DNA from 3 places in the Rhizobium sp. FG96 genome. Region 2 is predicted to be linked to each of the others. Evidence: riboswitches for the same ligand, from Rfam matches in the RefSeq annotation. Region 2 holds a riboswitch; each other region holds the start of a gene.
The links. Region 2 has a riboswitch for thiamine pyrophosphate ahead of ACODR6_RS16200 (YkoF family thiamine/hydroxymethylpyrimidine-binding protein). Riboswitches for the same ligand answer to the same signal wherever they lie in the genome.
Positions count from the first base shown of each region.

Region 1: another riboswitch for thiamine pyrophosphate. It lies ahead of ACODR6_RS06170 (ABC transporter permease); the one in region 2 lies ahead of ACODR6_RS16200 (YkoF family thiamine/hydroxymethylpyrimidine-binding protein).
Region 3: another riboswitch for thiamine pyrophosphate. It lies ahead of thiB (thiamine ABC transporter substrate binding subunit); the one in region 2 lies ahead of ACODR6_RS16200 (YkoF family thiamine/hydroxymethylpyrimidine-binding protein).

Region 1 covers NZ_JBMDIL010000002.1:608,903-613,108, reverse strand. The annotation lists gene ACODR6_RS06175 (ABC transporter substrate-binding protein) at 1-674, opposite strand, end outside; gene ACODR6_RS06170 (ABC transporter permease) at 706-1,446, opposite strand; TPP riboswitch at 1,556-1,658, opposite strand; gene ACODR6_RS06165 (outer membrane protein) at 1,808-2,437, shown strand; gene ACODR6_RS06160 (hypothetical protein) at 2,597-2,842, shown strand; gene ACODR6_RS06155 (sugar ABC transporter substrate-binding protein) at 2,913-3,842, opposite strand; gene ACODR6_RS06150 (sterol desaturase family protein) at 4,018-4,206, opposite strand, start outside.
Region 2 covers NZ_JBMDIL010000007.1:225,748-229,953, forward strand. The annotation lists gene ACODR6_RS16190 (acyltransferase family protein) at 1-768, shown strand, start outside; gene glpK (glycerol kinase GlpK) at 769-2,262, opposite strand; TPP riboswitch at 2,403-2,514, shown strand; gene ACODR6_RS16200 (YkoF family thiamine/hydroxymethylpyrimidine-binding protein) at 2,506-3,114, shown strand; gene ACODR6_RS16205 (ABC transporter permease) at 3,142-3,930, shown strand; gene ACODR6_RS16210 (ABC transporter ATP-binding protein) at 3,927-4,206, shown strand, end outside.
Region 3 covers NZ_JBMDIL010000004.1:283,792-287,997, reverse strand. The annotation lists gene thiP (thiamine/thiamine pyrophosphate ABC transporter permease ThiP) at 1-1,184, opposite strand, end outside; gene thiB (thiamine ABC transporter substrate binding subunit) at 1,184-2,206, opposite strand; TPP riboswitch at 2,259-2,371, opposite strand; gene ACODR6_RS09855 (MDR family MFS transporter) at 2,428-3,963, opposite strand; gene ACODR6_RS09850 (MarR family winged helix-turn-helix transcriptional regulator) at 4,079-4,206, shown strand, end outside.

The sequences.
Region 1 (4,206 bases), on a different contig from region 2:
AGACGCGAATCGGCGGCCGAATCACGATGGGCAATGAAGATCAGTTCGTCATAGGGCGGCACGCCGTTTTCTTCCGGATAGAAGGCCTTGCCCTCGTGACCCTCGAGCTTCATCTGCGTCAGCTCGAAATTGCGGAAGCCGCCGACGGTCGCATCGACCTTGCCCGCGATCAGCGACGGCGAGAGCGAGAAGTTGACGTTGACGAGCTCGACATCGTCCTTCTTGAGACCGGCATTTGCGAGCATCCGCTTCAGCATCGCATCCTCGAAACCGGTGACGGAGAAACCGACCTTCTTGCCCTTCAGATCGGCGAGGCTCTTGATCGGCCCGTCGGCCAGCACGGTCACCGTATTCAGCGGCGTTTCGACCAGCGTGCCGATGCGGACGATCGGCAATCCGGCTTCATGATCGAGATAGAGATTGGGCTGGTAGTGGATGCCGATATCGGCCTGCTTGGCAGCGATGAGACGCGGCACCGCGGAGGGATCGGCGGGCGGAATGAGGGTGACGTCGAGACCGGCGGCGGCGAACAGGCCCTTCTCTTGAGCGATCACCATCGGCGCATGGTCCGGATTGACGAACCATTCGAGCATGACGGTCAGCTTGTCGTTGGCGAAGGAGGGCGACGCGAGGGTCGCGATCGCAAGGAGAGTGGCGGATATCAGACGCAGCATGTTTGCTCCATGATTTTGCGGGAAGAAGAAGTCAGTTCGTGGTGGCCCATGGGGTCCAGCCGGAGGTGAGCCTGTCGACGGCGACGCGGCAGATGACGGTCATGGCGGCGAGCACGGCCATGGCGGCAAAGACCATGTCCGTCTGCATGCGGGCATTGGCCTGGACCATGACGAAGCCGAGGCCGGAGGACGCGCCGACCCATTCGCCGATCACGGCGCCGAGTGGCGCGAGGGGTGCAGCGATCCTGAGGCCGGAGACGAGGGACGGCAGGGCGAGCGGCAGGCGGATCCGCATCAGCGTCTGCCAATGGCTGGCCTCTGTCAGCGATACCGCATCGAGAATATCCCGCTCGGTGCGGCGCAGCCCGTCGGCAAAGGCGGAGGCCACGGGAAAGAAGATGATGATCGTCGCCATGGCGATCTTCGAGGCAATGCCGAAACCCAGCCAGATAACCAGGATCGGCGCCAGCACGAAGACCGGGAAAGCCTGCAGGATCAGTACCATCGGCCAGACGAGCGTGGCGGCCGCCGGAAAGGCGGCGAGCGCGAAGGCGACGGCCGCGCCCGATATGGCGCCGCAGAGCAGGCCGAGGACGATTTCGAGCGCCGTCGTCAGGCTCTGCTCAAGCAGGAAGAGCGGCTGCCTGCCGAAGACGGCGACGACGTCGGCAGGCGACGGCAGAATGAAATGCGCGGGCGCGAAGATCCAGATGACCGCCTGCCAGAGAGCGATCAGCAGGGCCACGCCGCCGAGGGCGTTGAGCGGACGCATCGCTAGGCCTTCGCGCGGGCCGGATGCGGGAACGGAAAGACAGACATGGCGAAGCGATCTCCAGACAGAATTGGAGATCCAGGCAAAGCGAAGAAGAAGGGGAGATGCCGCCGGCATCTTGTTCCGTTCCTACGCCGGCATGACCCGGATCAGGTTCAAGGGTCCGGCTCACCGCCATCTCAGCATCGTCAGATGCTCCCCTCGGAATGGGCGGAACCTGTCGTTTTCCCGGCCTGAAGTCAATGGCGCATCTGTCGCAGGCCTTCGCCGGTCTTGTATTCCGGGGTCTCAGCTACAAAATTAATTAGAGACTTTTGGATCAGGCACCCTACTTGACCCCTAAGCATTAGGGAGACCGAATATGAAATTCGTTATTCTCACCGCGCTGGCTGCCTCACTTGCCGGCATTTCCGCTCAGGCCGCGGACCTGACGCCGCCGCCCGCCCCTGTCGAGCCCGAAGCGATAACACCTGTCTTCACCTGGTCCGGCCCCTATATCGGCGCCGAGGGTGGCTATAGCTGGAACACCTTCGATCCTTCCGGTACGTCGGATGTCGATGCCAATGGCGGCATTCTCGGCGTCTTCGGCGGCTATAACTATCAGTTCGACAACAACTGGGTTGTCGGTGTCGAAGGTGACGTCCTGCACAACTGGAACAAAGAGGATGTAGCCTTTGGCTCGGTCGAGACGACCTGGCAGGGCTCGGTTCGCGCCCGCGTCGGCTATGCCTTCGACAATGCGCTGATCTACGGCACGGCCGGCTGGGCAATCGCCCGCGCCGAGGCCAATCCGGATGTCGGGCCAGACGAATCGGATACGCTGAACGGCTGGACCATCGGCGCCGGCATCGATTACGCCTTCACCCAGAATATCTTTGCCCGCGGCGAATATCGCTACACCGATTACGGCAGCGGCAATTTCGGCGCGGCTGGCGGCGATTTCGACCTGAACCAGAACACCATCATGATCGGCGTCGGCGTCAAGTTCTAGGCGCCACCCATCTCCCCAATGTAAGGACACGCCTTCATTCAGCGTGCCCTTTTCTATGATCGCCGGTACGCTTTCCAACATCTCGTGGAAAACCGGAACACCGTGTTGCACTAATTTAGGACTTCGACAAAAGTCATTCCCATCATGAGGAATGCTCACATGCTGTCGGGTCTCGGAACAATCACCATCACGGACGAGAACTATAGTGAGCATGTCGCCTTCGAGCTCGGAGAGCGCGATGGCCTGCTTTTCGGCGGCGAGGAAGTGCTGCGCAGAGCGCAGCGGGCCAAGAAGGTCTTCCTGTTTCTGCTGACCTCGCGGCGCGAATTGCGCATCCGCATTGCCAATGTCGAGCATAGCTGCGCCAATTTCGTCGTCATCAGCGAGCCCCTGCCCGCCGCCTGACATGCGAATGGCCACGATGGCCTGAGCGCATCGTGGCCGTCCTGACGCCGCCCGTGAGGCAGGCGGCGCCTTAGTTCAGGTGTTCGAAATCCGCCATGTTCTTCTGGGTGACGAGCTGGAAGGGGATCCAGACCTCTCGGTCGAGCTTCTCGCCCTTGATCGCCTTCATCGCGGCATCGATCGATCCCTTGCCCTGGCCCTTGGCATCCTGAAACACGGTGACCTTGAGATCGCCTGTCTTCATCGCCTGCAGCGCCTCGGGCGTCGCGTCGATGCCTGAGACGATGATCTTGTCGGTCGAGGCGCCGGCGGCCTTCAGCGCCGAAATCGCGCCGAGCGCCATTTCGTCATTATTGGCGATGATGGCATCGAATTCGACGCCCGATGTCAGCCAGTTGGAAACCAGATCGGCGCCGTTGACGCGGCTCCAGTTGCCGACCTGCTCCTGGGCGACCTTGATGCCGCTGCATTCAGGCGTCTTGACGACATCGTGAACGTCCTGCGTGCGCTGGCGCGCCGCCTGGCTGGTGAGGTCGCCGATCATGATGACGACATTGCCCTTGCCGCCGAGCATGCGACAGACTTCCTTGGTCTGCAACGTGCCGGATTCAGTTTCGTTGGAGCCGACGAAGGCCTGCTGCTTGCCGAGCGTGTTGAGGTCGGTCGGCTGGACATTGACATAGATGAGCGGGATGCCGGCATCTTCGGCAACCTTGCTGAGAGCGGGCGTGCCATCGGAATCGACGGGGTCAACGATGATGGCGGAGACGCCGCCGGCCGCAAAATTCTTCACCTGATCGAGCTGCTTGTTGACGTCGGTCGTCGCGTCTTCGATCTGCAACTCTACCCCGATCGACTTGGCGTAGTCTTCCATGCCGTTGACGATGAGCGTCTGAAAGTTGTTGGACAGCGTGCCCATCGAAACACCGATACGGTCGGCAGCGTGCGCCTGCGACGCAAGCACCAGCGCAACGGCGCTGGCGGTCAGCAATTTCAGCATGTTCTCTCCTCCCAGAGATAAGGCGGCGCCAGGCGGCCGCAGGAAAACGTTAGCCGGGGAAGGCCGTGCGGTCCGCCGATAATTTGATGAAAACGCCTCATTTGCAGGGCATCCGCATAGCAAAGGGCCCGGCTCTGCAGCCGGGCCTTTCTCGGTCGCTCGCTTGGGAAATCAGTCAGCTTGCCTGCTGCTCGCCGCGCGCCTTCTTTTCGGCGCGGCGCCTTGCCTGCTCCATGAAGCGCTTGTCCATGCGCTCCTGGGCCTCGGGCGAACCGTCGTGGAAAGTGCCGAACCACTTGTCGAGCGGGATGACGCCATCGGCGTAATTGCACTCGAAATACTTGTGATGGAGATAGTGGTCGTA
Region 2 (4,206 bases):
TTCGGCGTCTGGAGCACGGCGCGCTGGCTTTATTTCCGCTATGTCCACACCAACGGCCTCGTGCCCTCGGAGGGGTCGGATCCCTATCAGCTCATTGAAATGTGGTGGGCGCCGAATACCGGCATCTGGTTCATCTGGGCGCTGGCAATCTTCATGACCGTCACCAAGCTGCTCTCCTCGGCGCCGCGCATCCCGGTCATCGCCGTCGGCACCATTCTCTCGATCCTCACCTTCGGCGGCTATCTGCCGATCGATCTCTTCACCCACCGCAATGTGCTGCAGTATTTCGTCTTCTTCGCCTTCGGCTGCTGGTATGGCAGGCTGATCGCCGAAACGCTGACCGAGCGCCCTCTCCCCTTCGCGGCCGGTGGCTTTACCGCTTTCATCCTGCTGCTGGCGCTGCGCAGCCGCCTGCAGCCGATCGAGCCCGGCCTCTGGGCCTCTGCGTCGTCGATCGCAGGTCTGTCATGGCTGTGCGGCATGGCCGTGCTGATGTCGCGGCTGAAGGCCCTGCGCGACGTCTTTTCCTATTTCGGCCGCAACACGCTGCCGGTCTACGTCACCCATGTGATGATCGTCGCCGGCATAGCCGGCCTGATCGCCACCCTGGTCGAGCCCTCACCATCGATCGGCTATCTCGCCGCACCCCTGATCTGCGTCACCGCCATCACGCTGTCGCTGGCAATCAAGGCAACCGCCGACCGCTCCGGCGCAAGCTGGCTCTACAGCCCGCCGGCTAGGCGCGAAAGGGCGGTGGCGGCGGCCTGATCAGGCATCGCTCAGCGTCCGCTTCACCGCATTCTTCCACCCCTTGAGTTTGGCGGAACGGGTCTTCTCGTCCATGTCTGGTTCGAAGCGACGGTTGCGCTTCCACTTCGCAGAGAAGGTCTTGCGGTCCGGCCAGACGCCGGCCCGGCTGCCGGCGAGCCAGGCAGCTCCGAGCGCCGTCGTCTCCAGGATCACCGGCCGGTCGACGGGCGCGTCGAGCAGGTCGGAGAGCCGCTGCATCGTCCAGTCGGAGGCGACCATGCCGCCATCGACGCGCAGCACCGTGTCGTCGCTGCCGTTCTTCCAGTCCTTCTGCATCGCATCGAGCAGATCGCGGGTCTGGTAGCAGACGGCTTCCAGCGCAGCGCGGGCGAATTCCGCCGGGCCGCTGTTGCGTGTCAGGCCGAAGATTGCCCCGCGCGCCTTCGGATCCCAATGCGGCGCGCCGAGACCGGTGAACGCCGGCACCAGATAGACCTCCTGCGAGGGATCGGCATTCTCGGCGAGCTTGCCGGTCTCGCCGGCCGTGTCGATGATGCCGAGACCGTCGCGCAGCCACTGGACGGCCGCTCCGGCGATGAAGATCGATCCCTCCAAGGCATAGGTCGTCTCGCCGTCCAGCCGGTAGGCGATCGTCGTCAACAGCCGGTTCTTCGAACGCACCATGTCGGAGCCGGTATTCAAAAGCGCGAAGCAGCCGGTGCCATAGGTGGATTTCAGCATGCCAGGCTCGAAGCAGGCCTGGCCTATCGTTGCCGCCTGCTGGTCGCCGGCAACTCCGAGGATCGGGATCTCGGCGCCGAGGATCGACTTCTCGACGATGCCGAAATCGGCAGAGCAGTCCTTCACCTCCGGCAGCATGGCGGCGGGAACGCGCAGGATCTCCAGCAGGTCCTTGTCCCATTCGTTCTCGGCGATGTTATACATCAGCGTGCGCGAGGCATTGGTCGCGTCGGTGGCGAAACTCTTGCCGCCGGTCAGCCGCCAGATCAGGAACGTGTCGATCGTGCCGAAGCAGAGTTCGCCCTTGGCGGCGCGGGCGCGCGCACCCTTCACATTGGCGAGCATCCAGGAGAGCTTGGTGCCCGAGAAATAAGGATCGAGGATCAGGCCGGTCTTCCTGGTGAAGATCTTCTCGAGGTCCTGGCGCTTCAGGTTTTCGCAATAGCTCGCCGTGCGCCGGTCCTGCCAGACGATGGCATTCTGGATCGGCTTGCCGGTTTCCCGCTCCCAGACGACGACGGTCTCGCGCTGGTTGGTGATCCCCAATGCGGCAATGTCAGTCGCCTTCACCTTCGCTTCGCGCAGCGCCATCTGGATCGTCGAAACGACGGAATCCCAGATTTCCTCAGGGTCATGCTCCACCCATCCCGAGCGCGGATAGATCTGCGTGAACTCCTTCTGGCCCACGCCTGCGATCTTCATCTCGCCATCGAACACGATCGCCCGCGTCGATGTCGTGCCCTGATCGATCGCCAGAACATATCCGCTCATCCCTGCCCCCTCCCATGAAGCTCTGATGCTTTCAGATAGATCATTTAAGAGGCAGAAACGAAAGGAAAAAGAAAGCCGAGCGCAATTTTGCCCCTCGTCAGATCGCCGCTTTACAAGCCGCGCGGCGCATGTTTAAAAGGCGCCAACGACAGGGGTGCTCCGTATAGCCGGGGCTGAGATGCGGCTGGCATGGCCTCAAACTCTTTAGCTGATCTGGATAATACCAGCGGAGCGAGGCGAGCGATGTTTTCTGGCGCACAAATTTCCCTTTACCCGATGACCGACCGTTTCGTCGACGTCATCCTGTCTGCCCTTCCGGCACTTGATCCCTATCGCGAAAAGCTCAGGATCGAGACCGACGACATCTCGACGCTGATCGTCGGCACGCCCGATATCGTCTTCGCCGCCATGCGCGATCTCTATGTCGCGGGCTCGGCAGACGGCATCCACGCGGTGCTGCGCGCCACCATCTCCCGCGGCTGCCCCGGCGAGCCCGATGATCCCATGTGCCACACCGAAGCCCTGACGGGCCCGGTCCTGCCGCTTGCCGAGCGCAAGGCGTCGGCTCTCGAAGCGGTCGCTTCCGCCCCGGTCACCGGCCGCCATGCAGCCGCGCAGTTCTCGCTCTATGTCATGGGCACCGGCGATCACATGGAAGAGATCTACGGCTGCATCGACTTCCTGAAGAACTCGGGCGTCTTCGACCGTTCGAAGAATTTCTGCACCCGCGTCAAGGGCGATGCCGGTGCCGTCTTCGCGACGATCCACGAAGCCTTCGTCCGCTTCGGGCCGCCGAACGGCCATGTCACGATCGATCTCACCGTATCGGCCAACAGCCCCTCCGCCGTCTGATCTCAGCGTCACGTCAGGATCCTGCCGATGCCGAGATCTGTCCGGTTGCCGGGCCTTGCCGCCCGTTTCATTCCCGCCATCCTGTCCGTCGGCGCTGTGCTCGCCGCCTGGGAAAGCTATGTGCGCATCGCCGGCCTCCCGCCCGCGACGCTGCCCGCACCCTCGCGCGTTCTCGCACAGGCCTTTGCCGAACGTGCCGCGCTGCTGGCGAATAGCTGGCCGACATTGCAGGCGACCCTGGCGGGTTTCGCCGCCTCCCTTCTCATCGCTTTCGTGTTTTCGGTGCTGATCGATTTCGTGCCGCGCCTGCGCTCGGCGCTGATGCCTGTTTTCGTCATCAGCCAGACGCTGCCGCTCGTCGCCATCGCGCCCTTGATCGTCCTCTGGTTCGGCTTCGGCCTGCTGCCGAAAATCCTGCTGGTCGCCCTCGTCACCTTCTTTCCGATGCTTGTGGCCCTCACACGCGGCTATGAGGCGACAGAGCCGGAGATCGAGGAACTGCTGACCACCATGGGCGCCTCTCGGTGGAAACGCTTCCTCGCCGCCCGCCTGCCGTCATCGCTGCCCTATTTCTTCGCCGGTCTCAGGATATCGATCACCTATGCCGTCGTCGGCGCCATCTTCGCGGAATATGCAGGGGCCGCCCGCGGGCTCGGTATCTATATCCTCAACGCCAAGAACAATTTCCGCGCCGATCTCGTGCTTGCCGCCGTCCTCGGCAGCGCTCTGCTGACGCTCTTGCTGTTCTCACTCGCGGTCCTCGCCGAGCGCCTCGCCATGCCCTGGCACCGGGCAAACGGGGAGGACCTGGAATGAGCAGCGCGCCCCTCCTCGATATCGAAAACCTCAGCTGCCGCCTCGGCAATATCGATGTGCTCGCCGGCATCTCGCTGCACCTGAAGCAGGGCGAATTCATATCCGTCCTCGGCCCCTCCGGCGCCGGCAAATCGACACTCTTCCGGCTGTTGACAGGCTGCGCCACCGCATCCGCCGGCAGCATCCGCATGAACGGCCAGCCGCTCGACGCCGCCGAACGCCCCTTCGCCTTCATGCCGCAGCGCGATGCGCTGATGCCTTGGCGGCGGCTGATCG
Region 3 (4,206 bases), on a different contig from region 2:
CCTGTGGCAAGCACGACCGGCGGGGCCAATAGCACCATCGAAGATGCGCCGCCCATCGTGGCGAAGAAGGCGCGGTTGCCACGGCCGGACTGCTTGCTGGTGGCGATGGTCTGGCGGGCGCGGATCAGGGCTGCCGATACCAGCAGCGCCAGTGTGGCGGCGGAGATGGATATACCGAAGCTCATCGCCGCGGCCTGCCAGAAGACGGGTTCGCCAAGCAGTTTCGGCAGGTCGGCTTTCAGGCCGGCGACGACGACCGAGAGAAGTGGCGACAGGAGAAAGGCTGTGACGACGATCAATAGCAGGCTGTCCAATAGCCTCGCTGTGGGCTTCCTGCCATCGAAACGCATTGCTCGTTGGCCCGTCGTCAGCCCCTCGTCAGGGCTCGCTGGCAGGAGCGACATGGCGGCGAGGACGAGGCCGGTCAGCGCGATCTGCAGCAGGGAAAGTGCGACGGCGCGGCCGGGATCGAAATCGAAGCGAAGCGACTGGTAGATCGCCACCTCGACCGTCGTTGCCGCAGGACCGCCGCCGAGCGTCAGCACCAGCGTGAAGCTGGTGGCACAGAGCATGAAGATCAGCCCCGCGATACCGGGGATCAGGCCGCGGATGGCGGGCCATTCGATGAAACGGAAGATGGCGCGCTGACGCATGCCGAGATTGCTCGCCATCAGCCAGTATTCAGAGGGCAGCCGTTCAAGACCGGCAAGCATCAGCCGGCAGGCGAGCGGCAGGTTGAAGAAGACGTGGGCAAGCAGAATGCCGGTCAGGCCATAGATGCTGACGGGTTCGGCGAGGCCGAGTTTCGTCAGCGCGCTGTTGAGCAGGCCCTGCCTGCCCCAGATGCCGATCAGGCCGAGCGCGCCGATCAGGACGGGCAGTCCCATCGGCACCGCCATCAGCCGGATGATCCAGATGCGGCCGGGAAATTGCGGCTGGCGGGCGAGCGACCGCGCGACAGGGATCGCCAGGAAAACCGATAGCAGCGTGGAGAGGACTGCCTGCAGCAGCGTGAAGCGCAGGACGCGGAGGATATAGGGATCGGAAATGATCCCGGCAAAGGCAGCGCCCCCGCCGGAGGCGGCAAGCGAAACGGCAGCGATACCGATGAAAAGCAGGATGGCGGCGAGCGCAATTGCGCCGCCCGCCAATGCATTTCGCCGTTCCGCCGCCGTCTGCAGCATCAGTTCATGCTCATCGCCGCAAGCCACTCGTCGATCCAGGCCTTGCGGTTCTTGGCGACGTCATCCGGCGACATCAGGAAAGTCTTGGAGGGGTTGACGAGCTTGCCGAAAGCATCCGGCAGGGGCGTGGATGTCGCCGAGACCGGCATCATCCAGTTGTTGGTCGGGATCGTGTCCTGGAAGCCGGGGGTGACCATGAACTTCAGGAAGTCGCGGGCAAGATCCTTGTCTGGCGCGTTCTTCAGCAGGCCGGCGACTTCGATCTGGATATAGTGGCCCTCGGAGAAGGCGGCCGCCTGATAGCGGTCGGTGTTTTCAGCGACCATGTGGTAAGCCGGGGACGTCGTATAGGAGAGCACCATCGGCGCCTCGCCCTTGGTGAACAGGCCATAGGCCTCCGACCAGCCTGGCGTGACCGTCAGGATGCGGTTCTTGAGCTTGGCCCAGGCTTCCGGCGCCTTGTCGCCGTAAACGGACTTCACCCAAAGCAGCAGGCCGAGACCCGGCGTAGAGGTGCGCGGATCCTCGATGACGATCTTCTGCGACGGGTCGCCGTCGACCAGTTCCTGCATGCTTTTCGGTGGGTTCTTTACCGTCTGCGTGTCGTAGATGATGGCGAAGTGGCCGTAGTCATAGGGAACGAAGACATCGTCCTTGAAATCGCCGGGTACCTTCAAGGCGCTGGTATCGACGCCGCTGGCGTCAAACAGGCCCGTATCCTTGGCTTCGGTGATCAAGTTGGTGTCGATGCCGAGCACGACGTCGGCCTTCGTCGAGGCGCCCTCGAGCTTGAGGCGTGAGAGAAGGGCGACGCCATCGGCGACGCTCACGAAATTGACGGTGCAGGCGCAGGTCTTCTCGAAGGCTTCCTTCACCTTGGGGCCAGGACCCCATTCGGAGGTGAAGCTTTCGTAGGTATAGACCGTCAGCGTCTTGTCTGCGGCCTGGGCCGGAGCGATGGCTGAGGTAACGGCGAGAAGCGCCGTGGCGAAAAGTGCGATCAATGGTTTGCGGCCGGGCATGGCGCGCCTCCTCCTATACAAGTTGTTTCACGGGAAAAGGGCGGTGCCTGGTGTCACGCGCGCATCTAATCCCTCCGCCGGTGTTAACCGGATCAGGTTCCGCGGGTTGGCTTGAAGCCTCTCAGCCAGCTGTCCTTGCGGACACGGGCACCCCGTTAGAGCGTTGGCAGATGTATAGTGGTGACGGCTTTATGACAAGGGCGAAGCTCGCCCTCGTCAGGTCACTCGGCTGCTTCAGCTGCAGCCGCAGACGTCTTCGCTTCGCCGTGGCGCGGCAGCTGTACTGGCTTCAGCAGGAACGCTGCGATCAGGCCGATCAGGGCGAAAGCGCAGGAGGTCATGAAGAGCGGCGTGAAGGCCGCCGAATAGGCATCGGCCACCGCCTGTCGGCTGGCTTCCGGCAATGCCGCCATCATCTTCGGCGTCAGCTGTTCGATATCGGCGACACCGGGGATGGAGACGCCGACCTTGGCGAGTTGCGAGCCGATGATCGCGCCGTAGATCGAGATGGCGATCGAGGCGCCGCCCATGCGCGACAGCGTCACCGAACCCGTTGCAGCACCGACGTCACGGGCCGGAGCCGCGTTCTGCACGCCGATGATCGGTACCTGCTGCGCCAGCCCGATGCCGATGCCGTGCAGGGCCATCAGCAGGCCGATAACTGGTAGGGGCGTTCCAGCGTGAACCTGCGTCAGCAACGCGAAAGCGATGGCGCTGCAGGAGAGGCTGGCGATGGCGAAGGGCTTGTAACGGCCGGTGCGCGAGATGGTGCGGCCGGCAAACAACGAACCGCAGACAAGACCGCCGGTTAGCATGATGAAGAGCAGGCCGGCATGCGAGGGCGAGAGGCCTGTTGTCGTCTGCAGGAACAGCGCGAAATAGTTGGCCATGCCGATGGCGATGCCGCCGCCGGTGATCGACATGATCAAGAGAAGCGGGAAGGTCGGGTTGCGGAACAGCGACAGCGGCACGATCGGTTCGGCAGCGCGGCGCTCGACGAAGACCCAGGCGATGGCGCAGACAACGCCTGCGGCAATGATGCCGAGGCTCTGCGGTGCAAGGATCGAACCGAAGAGCTCGCTGCCATCGGCCATCAGCACGATGCTCGTTGTGGTCATCGCCAGCAGCAGGGCACCGGCATAGTCGATCTTCGGGCGGCGGTGCGGCTTGCGGTAGGGCAGCATCAGCGCCAGGCCGATGAGCACAACGAAACCGATGGGGACATTGACCAGAAAGATCGAGCGCCAGCCGAACAGATCGCTCATCATGCCGCCGAGAACGGGGCCGATGGCGCTCGATGCCATCAGCACGAGGCTGGAATAGCTCTGGTAGCGGGCGCGCTCGCGCGGCTCGAAAAGGTCGGCATTGACGGCGAAGATCGACACCATGATGCCGCCGCCGCCGAGGCCCTGCAGCACGCGGGCGGCAATCAGCGTGTTCATCGAGACAGCCAGACCGCAGACAGCCGAGCCAACGGTGAAGATCGCGATCGCCGTCATCATCACATATTTGCGGCCGAAGAGGTCGCCGAGCTTGCCGTAGACGGGCATCACGGCGCTGAGCGACAGGAGATAGGCCGAGCCGATCCAGCCGAAGCGCTCGAGGTGGCCGAATTCGCCGACGATCGTCGGCAGCGCCGTCGAGACGATCTGATTGTCCAGCGTTGCCATGAACATCGCGGTCATCAAAAACAGGAAGAGAATAAGCCTGCGGCGGGGATCCGTTACGAGCGGCTGGGAGGCAAGCTGCATATCCATGAAGACAGTTCCGATCTTGATCGTCAATTTATGTGACAAAAGCATATAAATGTCAATGACACTTGAATGACGCAGGCATGTTTCCTTCCCGTAAGCCTTCTGTTATGCTCGCCGCATGAACGAGAAACCCGCCCGAATTCACGAGCTCGATCCCCTGTCGCTGGAAAGCGAAAGTGTCTTGAGCATCGGCCAGAGCATGACCCGCATGAAGCTCATGACGGGCCGCAGGCTGATCGGGCGTCT